Regions from separate parts of the Vibrio sp. ABH4_348 genome, predicted to be linked through region 1. Evidence: predicted binding sites of a transcription regulator. Region 1 holds the regulator's gene; the other holds the start of a gene.
The links. The regulator PurR, encoded in region 1, represses purine synthesis genes. The targets are predictions, from matches to a motif close to TNANGNAAACGTTTNCNTNA.
Positions count from the first base shown of each region.

Region 1 (4,744 bases):
ATCGAGTACTTGTTCCAACACGGATTTGGGGTCTTCCAACCACTCCATGACGGCGTGAAACAAGACTAAGTCATATCGCTCAGTTACCTTGTCTGACAAAGTTTGGATAGCAGAATGAATTAGCCGATACTGATCACTCAACCCATTTTTTGCAATCTCCGCTTCCGCCAACTTAAGCATTTCAGAAGAAAGATCACACAGTGTAATTTGATGGCCTAGTGTAGCGATTTTCTGAGACACTTGAGCCAAGCCACCGCCTGCATCTAGTACGTTCAAGCTTGATGTTGACGCTTTTAATGTATCGAGAACTCGGCTAATATCTTGCCAAACAACCACTTGCCGAATCTCACCTTTGTCAGACCCGTAGATGTTTTTTGCAAATTTGTGGGCAATGTCGTCGAAATTGCGGTCTTCTGTCACAGGTGCTGCGCTATCATGGTTCGGATTCCGCTATTCTGTCATAAGCGCTTCAGGAATAAAGCGCCTTCGACTTTTTTTACATTCAATTGATGTTTTTTCGGGCTAATTGATTATGTTTGAGCTGAAAAAAGTAGTGTCAGCATTACTTATGCCGTTACCGGCCATGCTTATCATTGGTTTTTTCGGGCTGATGTTAATCATGTTCACCACTCGCCAGAAAACGGGCTGTATGGTGGTATTGTTATCTTTTGTCGGTATTTTTCTTATCGCATTCCAACCCGTTTCATCTCGACTTCTTATGCCGCTCGAAAGACAGTATTCGGCGTTTTTTCCCGTTGATGAACCGATCGATTTTGTGATGGTATTAGGGAGTGGCCATGTGGTCGACGACGACATCCCCCCCACTTCTGAGCTCAGTCGAACTGGTTTGATGCGACTAACAGAAGGCATACGAATTCTGCGCATGTACCCCGGTGCAAAACTAATCTTGTCTGGTTATGCGGCAGGCTCTGAAGTAAGTAATGCACGAATGATGGCCAAAGTTGCACTGGCACTTGGCGTATCAAAATCCGACATTATCTTACTCGAGACAGCCAAAGATACCTGGGAAGAAGCCCGCCAAGCTGCTGCATTTGTCTTGCAAAAGCGTTTAGTGGTGGTAACGTCGGCAAGTCACATGAAACGTGCCCTGCTCGAATTCAACTCGGCTGGTCTTGACCCGTATGCGGCGCCAACCAATTTTCTGGCACAAAAGAATATCGATGCGCCATGGGAAAAGTACACCCCAAAAGGTAAGTATTTAGAGCAGACAGAAAGATACTGGCACGAAACATTGGGTCGAATCTGGCAGCAACTGCGAAACTGGGCATCAAGCTACGAAGAAGTGGTGATTGAAGCATCGGAATCCAAAGTTTAAAAAGCCAAACGATTGCATTTATAAAGTGCATTACTTCACCCGTGCAATCTATTGCCAGCGTTTCGATTAATGTCTAAAATCGTTCAAAATTGCGAATAATTGACGCTAAATTCGAGAAAACCGCTGAAAACAGCGGTTTTCTTGTTTCATTAAGACCTTTAACACCCATTGCAATCGCATTCACTCTGCTGCGATCGGTGTATTATTAGAGTAAAGGCATAACACAACAGGACCAACCTATGGCTACCATCAAAGACGTGGCTCGTTTAGCCGGCGTTTCAACGACCACTGTGTCACACGTAATCAACAAGACTCGTTTTGTCGCGGACGCGACCCAAGAGAAGGTGATGGAAGCCGTTAAAGAACTCAACTACGCGCCGAGTGCAGTTGCACGCAGTCTGAAATGCAATTCTACACGTACTATCGGCATGCTAGTCACACAGTCGACTAACCCATTTTTCTCAGAAGTCATCGACGGAGTAGAAAGTTATTGTTATCGCCAAGGTTACACTCTGATTTTGTGTAACACCGGCCGTATCTATGAAAAACAACGTGATTACATCCGTATGCTCGCTGAAAAACGCGTGGATGGCATGTTAGTCATGTGTTCTGATTTAACTCAGGAACTATCTGAAATGTTAGATCGCCAATCAGACATCCCGAAGGTGGTGATGGATTGGGGACCAGAAAGTTCACATGCGGACAAAATCATAGATAATTCAGAAGAAGGCGGCTATCTAGCGACAAAATATCTCATCGACAGTGGCCATAAGGACATTGCGTGTTTAAGTGGCTATTTTGAAACCGCAGCGTGTAAAGAACGTATTGCCGGTTTTAAACGCGCAATGAATGAAGCCAATTTGACTGTTGAAGATGATTGGATTTTGGAAGGCAATTTCGAATGTGATACTGCCGTATTAGCAGCCGACAAAATTATTGCCATGGATAAAAAGCCAACCGCAATTTTTTGCTTCAATGACACTATGGCACTTGGCTTGATGAGCCGCCTGCAACAAAAAGGCGTGAAGGTCCCAGACGATATTTCTGTGATTGGTTACGACAATATCGAACTGGCCGAGTACTTTTCACCGCCTTTGACCACCATACACCAACCCAAACGTCGTGTGGGTAAAAATGCATTTGAAATCTTATTGGAACGCATCAAAGATCGCGCTCATGAAAAACGAGTCTTCGAAATGCAACCTGAAATTGTGGTTCGTGACACCGTTAAACGCTTGAAATAGGCGCCTTAGCATACAAGTGTAAAAGTGCGAGTTTTTAGGCAATTTTATGCACAAAGTGAGAGACAGACAGGCATTAATAGCAAGACCGACTGATGAGCATAAAATATATTGTGACTGCAATCACAAATGCATCACGGTAGTGTGATAATTACCCAAAATTTTATTTTATCCTTTAATCACTGATTTCCGCCACGCACAGGGCAAACCATTCGAAAGGATGGGACGCAAAGCTTCCGGCCTGAATCTGTGAAGAAGTATGACTGCAGTATGTGTCTTCAACATAGAAAGGTAGCGGGGTTGCCGATGGTAAAAATGCAGATTGTTTACATCCAGTTGACATTCATTTTGCATCGATTTGCTAATCTCTCGGACCTGATTGGTGGCATAGCTAGAACCGAGAAACTACAGCATGGATAAACCAATACTCAAAGACTCAATGAGACTATTCGAACAGTTTGGAACTGTTAAGTCTCGTTCAATGTTCGGTGGATTTGGCATTTTTGTAAACGAAGTTATGTTTGCACTTGTCGTTAACAATAAACTCCATATTCGAGCAGATAATTCAACTACCAAGCAATTTAAACAACTTGATCTGGAACCGTACGTGTACAAAAAACGTGGATTCCCTGTGGTCACTAAGTACTTTGCAGTCCCTCAGCAATGGCTTGATTCTGAAGAGCAACTGCTGGTTGTCGCTAAAGAGGCATTGGAATCAGCCCGCCAGGAAAAGCAAGAGCAGAAACAAGCCAAACCAAACCGTCTTAAAGACCTCCCTAATTTGCGTTTAGCGACTGAAAGAATGCTGAAAAAAGCGGGAATTGAAACGGTAGAACAGCTCGAAAACGCTGGGTCTGTAGAGGCGTTTCGCTCAATTCAAGAGACTCACTCCTCGGAGGTCAGTGTCGAACTGCTGTGGGCCCTAGAAGGTGCCATATTGGGGCAACACTGGTCTGTTATACCGCAAGAACGACGCGACGAACTCAGTCATCAAGTCAACTAAGTCCCATGACTTAAGTATTCTTTGTTGAAGACCACCAATCGGTGGTCTTTTTGTTTTCACGGCAAATAGAGTGAAACTATGAAAATTAAACAGAATTTTTCTTGAGGATTTTCGGTCTTATTTTATGGTTAGATAAGAGCTACTTGTAAAGTAAGTTCAAGCCAGCGTGTGTTATGTAAGTTGTTTGAGAGAACTATGAATAAAAAACTGATCGTCGCTTTATTGCTAGTCATTGCCATTGTCGTGTTATCAACACAGTTTGGCCATTTGTTTACGTTGGAAAATGCCAAGCAATACCATCAGGATTTTAGCCAAACCATCCAGAACAACTTCTGGCAGTCTGCGGCTATCTACTTCACCGTCTACATTTTAATTACAGCGCTTTCGATTCCTGGAGCAGCAGTTGTCACATTATTAGGCGCGGCTCTTTTTGGCTTTACCTCTAGTCTTGTTTTGGTTTCTTTTGCCAGTACCATTGGCGCAACGATTGCGTTTTGGAGCAGTCGTTATCTACTGCGCGATTGGGTGCAAAATCGCTTCGGCTCTAAGCTGGAAACCATTAATCAAGGTATCGAAAAAGATGGTAGCTTTTACCTGTTTTCATTGCGTCTTATTCCTGTCTTTCCGTTTTTCGCGATTAACTTGCTGATGGGATTAACGCCAATTAAGACATCTAAGTTCTATTTGGTTAGTCAGCTTGGTATGTTGCCTGGCACTGCGGTATACCTCAATGCGGGCACTCAACTCGCGCAAATCGATTCGTTGTCCGGTATTGTCTCTCCAGCGGTTATCGCCTCTTTTGTACTTTTGGGCGTTTTCCCGATTTTAAGTAAATGGGTTATGGACAAGCTTCGCCCACAAGCCAATTAATTTGTCTTGTATGGATTTAAAAGTATTCTCGAGCACCTTCCCCACCGAGTGCTACATTGTGCAAGGCTTACTTCAATCTGCAGGTATTGACTGCCAGGTTCGTGGTGATGGTATTAGTAGTATTTATGGTGAAGTACCGATCTCTGAAGATACTGCGGTCACTGTCGTGATTGAACGGTTATCAGATCAACAACACGCTCTTAAGCTCATTAGTGAATATGAATCGGCGAAACATCGACCATCATGGAAATGTGCCAAGTGCTTGGAAGACAATGATGGGGCGTTTGATTTTTG
Region 1 covers NZ_JBSWVW010000001.1:908,988-913,731, reverse strand. Annotated here, with positions in the region: gene cmoM (tRNA uridine 5-oxyacetic acid(34) methyltransferase CmoM) at 1-420, opposite strand, end outside; gene elyC (envelope biogenesis factor ElyC) at 533-1,336, shown strand; gene purR (HTH-type transcriptional repressor PurR) at 1,576-2,580, shown strand; cyclic di-GMP riboswitch class I at 2,770-2,885, shown strand; gene ACXAFJ_RS04205 (TfoX/Sxy family DNA transformation protein) at 2,990-3,580, shown strand; gene ACXAFJ_RS04200 (TVP38/TMEM64 family protein) at 3,776-4,450, shown strand; gene ACXAFJ_RS04195 (putative signal transducing protein) at 4,461-4,744, shown strand, end outside.

Region 2 (4,744 bases), 1.2 Mb from region 1:
TCCAATAGTGACACTGGATGATTTAAAACACTGTGATGGACTTGCGATGGGCAGCCCAGTCTGGTTCGGAAACATGGCAGCCCCCCTCAAGCATTTTTGGGACCAAACTAGTAAGGAATGGATTTCTGGCTCGCTTATCGACAAGCCGGCTTGTGTATTTACCTCCTCGTCCAGTATGCACGGTGGCCAAGAAAGTACGGTGCTTTCCATGCAACTGCCGTTATTTCACCACGGGATGCTAGTGATGGGCATTCCCTATTCTGAACCTGAACTGCACACTACTCAATCTGGTGGCTCACCCTATGGTGCTTCTGCGGTCTCTCAACACGGTGAAAGCTTATCAGTAGAAGAACAGTCACTGGCAAAATCGCTAGGGGCGAGATTGGCAAAAGCGGCAATAAAGTTAAAAGGAATCTGATATGAGTGTGGAGATGAGCACTAACACGCTGAAGTTTCGATGGTTGGCGCTGTCAGCGAATCTTGGTCTCTTAGCTTGGGTCGTGTTGTGGCAGGCTATGTTGTCACCGCATCCTCACCTTAACCCTTTGGCACTGGCCATCGCTTGGAGCATCCCATTGTTACTGCCACTGCCCGGGATTTTGGCGGGTAAGCCCTACACACATGCTTGGGCAAACTTCGTTTTAATGCTGTATTTTTTACACGCCTTTACCCTCGTCTACATCGATGGTGGCGAGCGTTGGTTAGCTGTGGTTGAACTGAGCCTGACTATTGCTGCCTTTGCTGGCAACATTCTCTACACCCGCAGCCGTGGCCGAGAGTTGGGTTCAAGATTGCCAAAACTTTCTGAGATTGAGAAGCAAGAACAAGCCAGATTTCAAAAATAGAACTTTTTTAGGGATAACCTTTTCGGTGTAATTGTAAACAACTAACACAAAAACGAAAAAAGCCAGACTCGCATCTGGCTTTTTGTTTTTTCAAATCATGTAGAACAATTATTCAGTAAATTGGATTTGCGGTGCCTCTGCATCAGAGGTCACGAATTCGCTTTGTGAAGTCGATTGGCTTTCACTCTGAATGTTGTCAGCACTAATCACTAAAGGTTGTTCAGTATCTTGTTTCAACGAAGTTGGTATTGGTGATTCCATCTCGACTGCAATATGACGCCACTGGTACTCAAGAAGACTAGAGTCAATCGTATCTGCTCGCTCTAGCTGTAGAGTATTATCGAACGTATCTTCGGTTGTGCTATTCACCATCGGTATTTTTTGCGTCAATCTTTGAACTCGAGACAACTCGCTCAAAAACGCCTCTTTTGATGCCAGCAGTGCCAACTCAAGTGTGACGACATCTCCTTGAATTTTTAAGATGTCCATACGCGCCACGGAGCTGAGACCTTTCAATTGGTTTTCTAAGGTGAAGAAGTCCTTGGCATTTTTTACACCACTAATTTGCATTAACGTTGATTGTGATGACTCACTAGCAATGAGAACGGCATTGTTTTTGGCGTAATAGTTAGTGATTTGGTTTACTACGAAGTCAGCGGCATCTTCTCCAATTTGAGTACCAGATAACGGTGAACGGCGCTCTCTACCTATTGTGTTGGGCTTTTGATCATACAAGCTCCAGCGCAATGTATTACCTTGTTGTTTAATAATTAGTACTGCATCAACAGGATATCGTTGACTGGCTTGTCCAATCGGATTTAGAAAACCACCCCATAAATCTGAAATCGACACATTCGTGATGTCGTCAAAATCACCAAGCGGTAAGGTAAGCGGGAGTCCACGAGATTGCGCAGTTGCCAATAAACGACTTTTCACCTCAGAGTCTGTTCTTTCCCAGACGATTTGGCGATCAAACTCTTGTTCCTCGACTAACCAAACCAGCACGTTCGGTCGAGCAGAGTGCCAATAAGGTTGCTTAGCTTGAGTCAGTAAATCGCGAATATGCTCTGAGCTAAAACGCATTTTTAACGTGGTGAGCTCATCACGCTGGCCGTAGCTCACTTGGTTTAGGTATTTGGTATTTTGCGAGATAGCCTTAGCAATTGCCTCATTGTTTACAATATCAGGATCACCAGATGCTCTGATTAGCACCTCTTGCATCCCGATTTTTCTGGCATGATTCACAGCATTATCTTGCGTGTCATCCAAGACGACTTCAGTTTGATAAAGCTCGACATGGGTCAAAGCCAGCAATGGATTAGAGACAAAAGCAGCGACAGCGGTAATTGCAATGGCTAAACAACGCATTCCATTTCAACCTATTAGATTCGAAAGAGACTAGATGATAAGCAAGACACTACAAACTAGCAAGGAACCGCAATAAGTCTAGACACCCTATCCAGCAAGTTTCACCTAAATTTGACGATCACAGCGGTCCACTAATTGACTTGTTTCTCAAAAACCGTCGCAATTTTAATCGGTTGAAAGCGAATTTGATCTTCCCACCAAAGCAATCGTTTGCGACATGCTAGAATTTGCCGATTTTTCTGTTTGACGGGTTAATTTATGAAAACTGCAATTCAAGGAATGCAAATGTTGTTCGTCGCATTTGGCGCACTCGTATTGGTTCCTCTTTTAACGGGGCTTGACCCTAGTGTGGCACTATTTGGTGCTGGTGTCGGCACTCTTATTTTTCAATTCATCACTAAACGTAGCGTTCCCATTTTTTTAGCTTCCTCTTTTGCGTTTATTGCTCCAATCATGTTCGGTGTCCAGCAATGGGGTGTCGCGGCAACGATGGGTGGCCTAATGGCAGCAGGTTTTGTCTATGTGTTACTGGGTATTTTGATTAAGTTGCGTGGCCCTGACTTCATCCATCGCTTGTTACCACCTGTTGTCGTAGGTCCAGTAATCATGGTCATTGGATTGGGTCTTGCACCAGTTGCAGTCAACATGGCCTTAGGTAAAACCGGTGACGGTGCCGTTCAGCTCATCGATGCGAATGCCGCCTTGTGGATCTCAGCCATTTCTCTACTTACGACTATCGCGGTCAGCGTATTTGCCAAAGGTTTCTTCAAGCTGGTTCCAATCTTTGCAGGTATTCTTGCCGGTTACGCCACCAGCTTATTTTTTGGTGCCGTGGACTTTTCGCCAGTTTCACAAGCGAGCTGGGTGGCGGTGCCTAACTTTGTTTTCCCTGAGTTTAATATCAACGCCATCCTGTTCTTGATTCCTGTTGCCATTGCCCCAGCGGTAGAACACGTGGGCGACATGCTGGCTATCTCAAACGTGACCGGTAAAAACTACGTTAAAAAGCCAGGCTTGCATCGCACCATCGCTGGCGACGGTGTGGCTACAATGGCAGCTTCATTGGTCGGAGCTCCACCAAATACAACGTATAGCGAAGTTACCGGTGCGGTTATGCTAACCAAAGCATTCAACCCCGTGATTATGACTTGGGCTGCAGTAACAGCCATTGTTCTGGCGTTAGTGGGTAAACTTGGTTCGCTACTGCAAACGATTCCTGTACCGGTGATGGGCGGCATCATGATTTTGCTGTTTGGTTCAATCGCCGCAGTGGGACTTAACACCTTGATCAAAAACAACGTTGACCTGCAAAAAGCTCGCAACTTGGTCATTGTGGCGGTAACACTGGTATTTGGTATAGGCGGTATGGCATTTGGTGTCGGTGACTTTAGCCTACAAGGTGTGAGCTTATGCGGCATCGTGGCTATAGTTCTGAACCTTGTATTGCCGAATGATTTAGGTGAATCGCACGTGGTTGATAACGCACAAATGGAAGACGAAGCGCTGTAACGACGCTATCTGAATAAACAATTTATGGGAACCTAACGAGGTTCCCTTTTGATTTCAACCTCTAAACCAAAGATGCAAAACGACCAGAGGTTAATGTCAGTAAATCTTGAGGCGCCAGCTCAATTTCCAATCCACGCTTGCCCGCGCTAACACAAATCGAACTTAGCTCTTGAGCCGACAGGTTGAGAAACGTCGGTAGGCGCTTTTTTTGCCCCAATGGGCTAATGCCGCCGACCACATAGCCAGTAACAGATTGCGCTATCATGGGGTTCGCCATTTCGGCTTTTTTCGCTCCCGCTGCTTTTGCCGCAAGTTTTAGATTCAACTTGTGTTCAACTGGAATAATCGCCACCGCCAACGATTTTTCATTGCCATCCAACGCAAACAATAGCGTTTTAAACACCGTTTCTGGATTTTGTCCTAGTGCTTGTGCCGCTTCCAAACCAAAGCTTTCAGCCCGGGGATCGTGCTGATACTTATGAACTTTGTGAGAAACTTTTTGCTTTTTTGCCAAATTAATCGCTGGTGTCATGGTATGAGATCTCTTCAGACATAAAAAAACGCCGCGGTTGCGACGTTTTACCTTAATCCAACTAAGCCTTTGAGTTCAATTACAAACTCATGCTGTTGTTAAACTTAACGAATATCGATATCTTCGAAGCCTTTAATCAAATCATCCAACGCTTTCATTTGCGCCAAAAATGGCTCTAGTTTATCCAGCGGTAATGCCGATGGGCCATCACATTTTGCAGAGTCAGGGCTTGGATGGGCTTCGATAAACAAGCCAGCAATCCCCGTTGCCAAACCGGCTTTAGCCAACTCAACAGTTTGTTCACGACGTCCACCAGACGCAGCACCAGATGGGTCACGCATTTGCAACGCGTGAGTTACATCAAAGATAACCGGACTGCCGTTTGACGATTTTTTCATTACACCGAAGCCGAGCGCATCAACAACTAGGTTATCGTAACCAAAGCAACTGCCGCGTTCACATAGGATAATTTTGTCGTTACCACACTCGG
Region 2 covers NZ_JBSWVW010000001.1:2,092,016-2,096,759, forward strand. Annotated here, with positions in the region: gene wrbA (NAD(P)H:quinone oxidoreductase) at 1-418, shown strand, start outside; gene ACXAFJ_RS09590 (DUF2069 domain-containing protein) at 420-845, shown strand; gene ACXAFJ_RS09595 (DUF2066 domain-containing protein) at 954-2,213, opposite strand; gene ACXAFJ_RS09600 (uracil-xanthine permease family protein) at 2,472-3,722, shown strand; gene ybaK (Cys-tRNA(Pro) deacylase) at 3,784-4,254, opposite strand; gene kdsA (3-deoxy-8-phosphooctulonate synthase) at 4,359-4,744, opposite strand, start outside.
Region 2: a site for PurR is predicted at 2,412-2,431, ahead of ACXAFJ_RS09600 (uracil-xanthine permease family protein). Genes of this name have one in related genera too.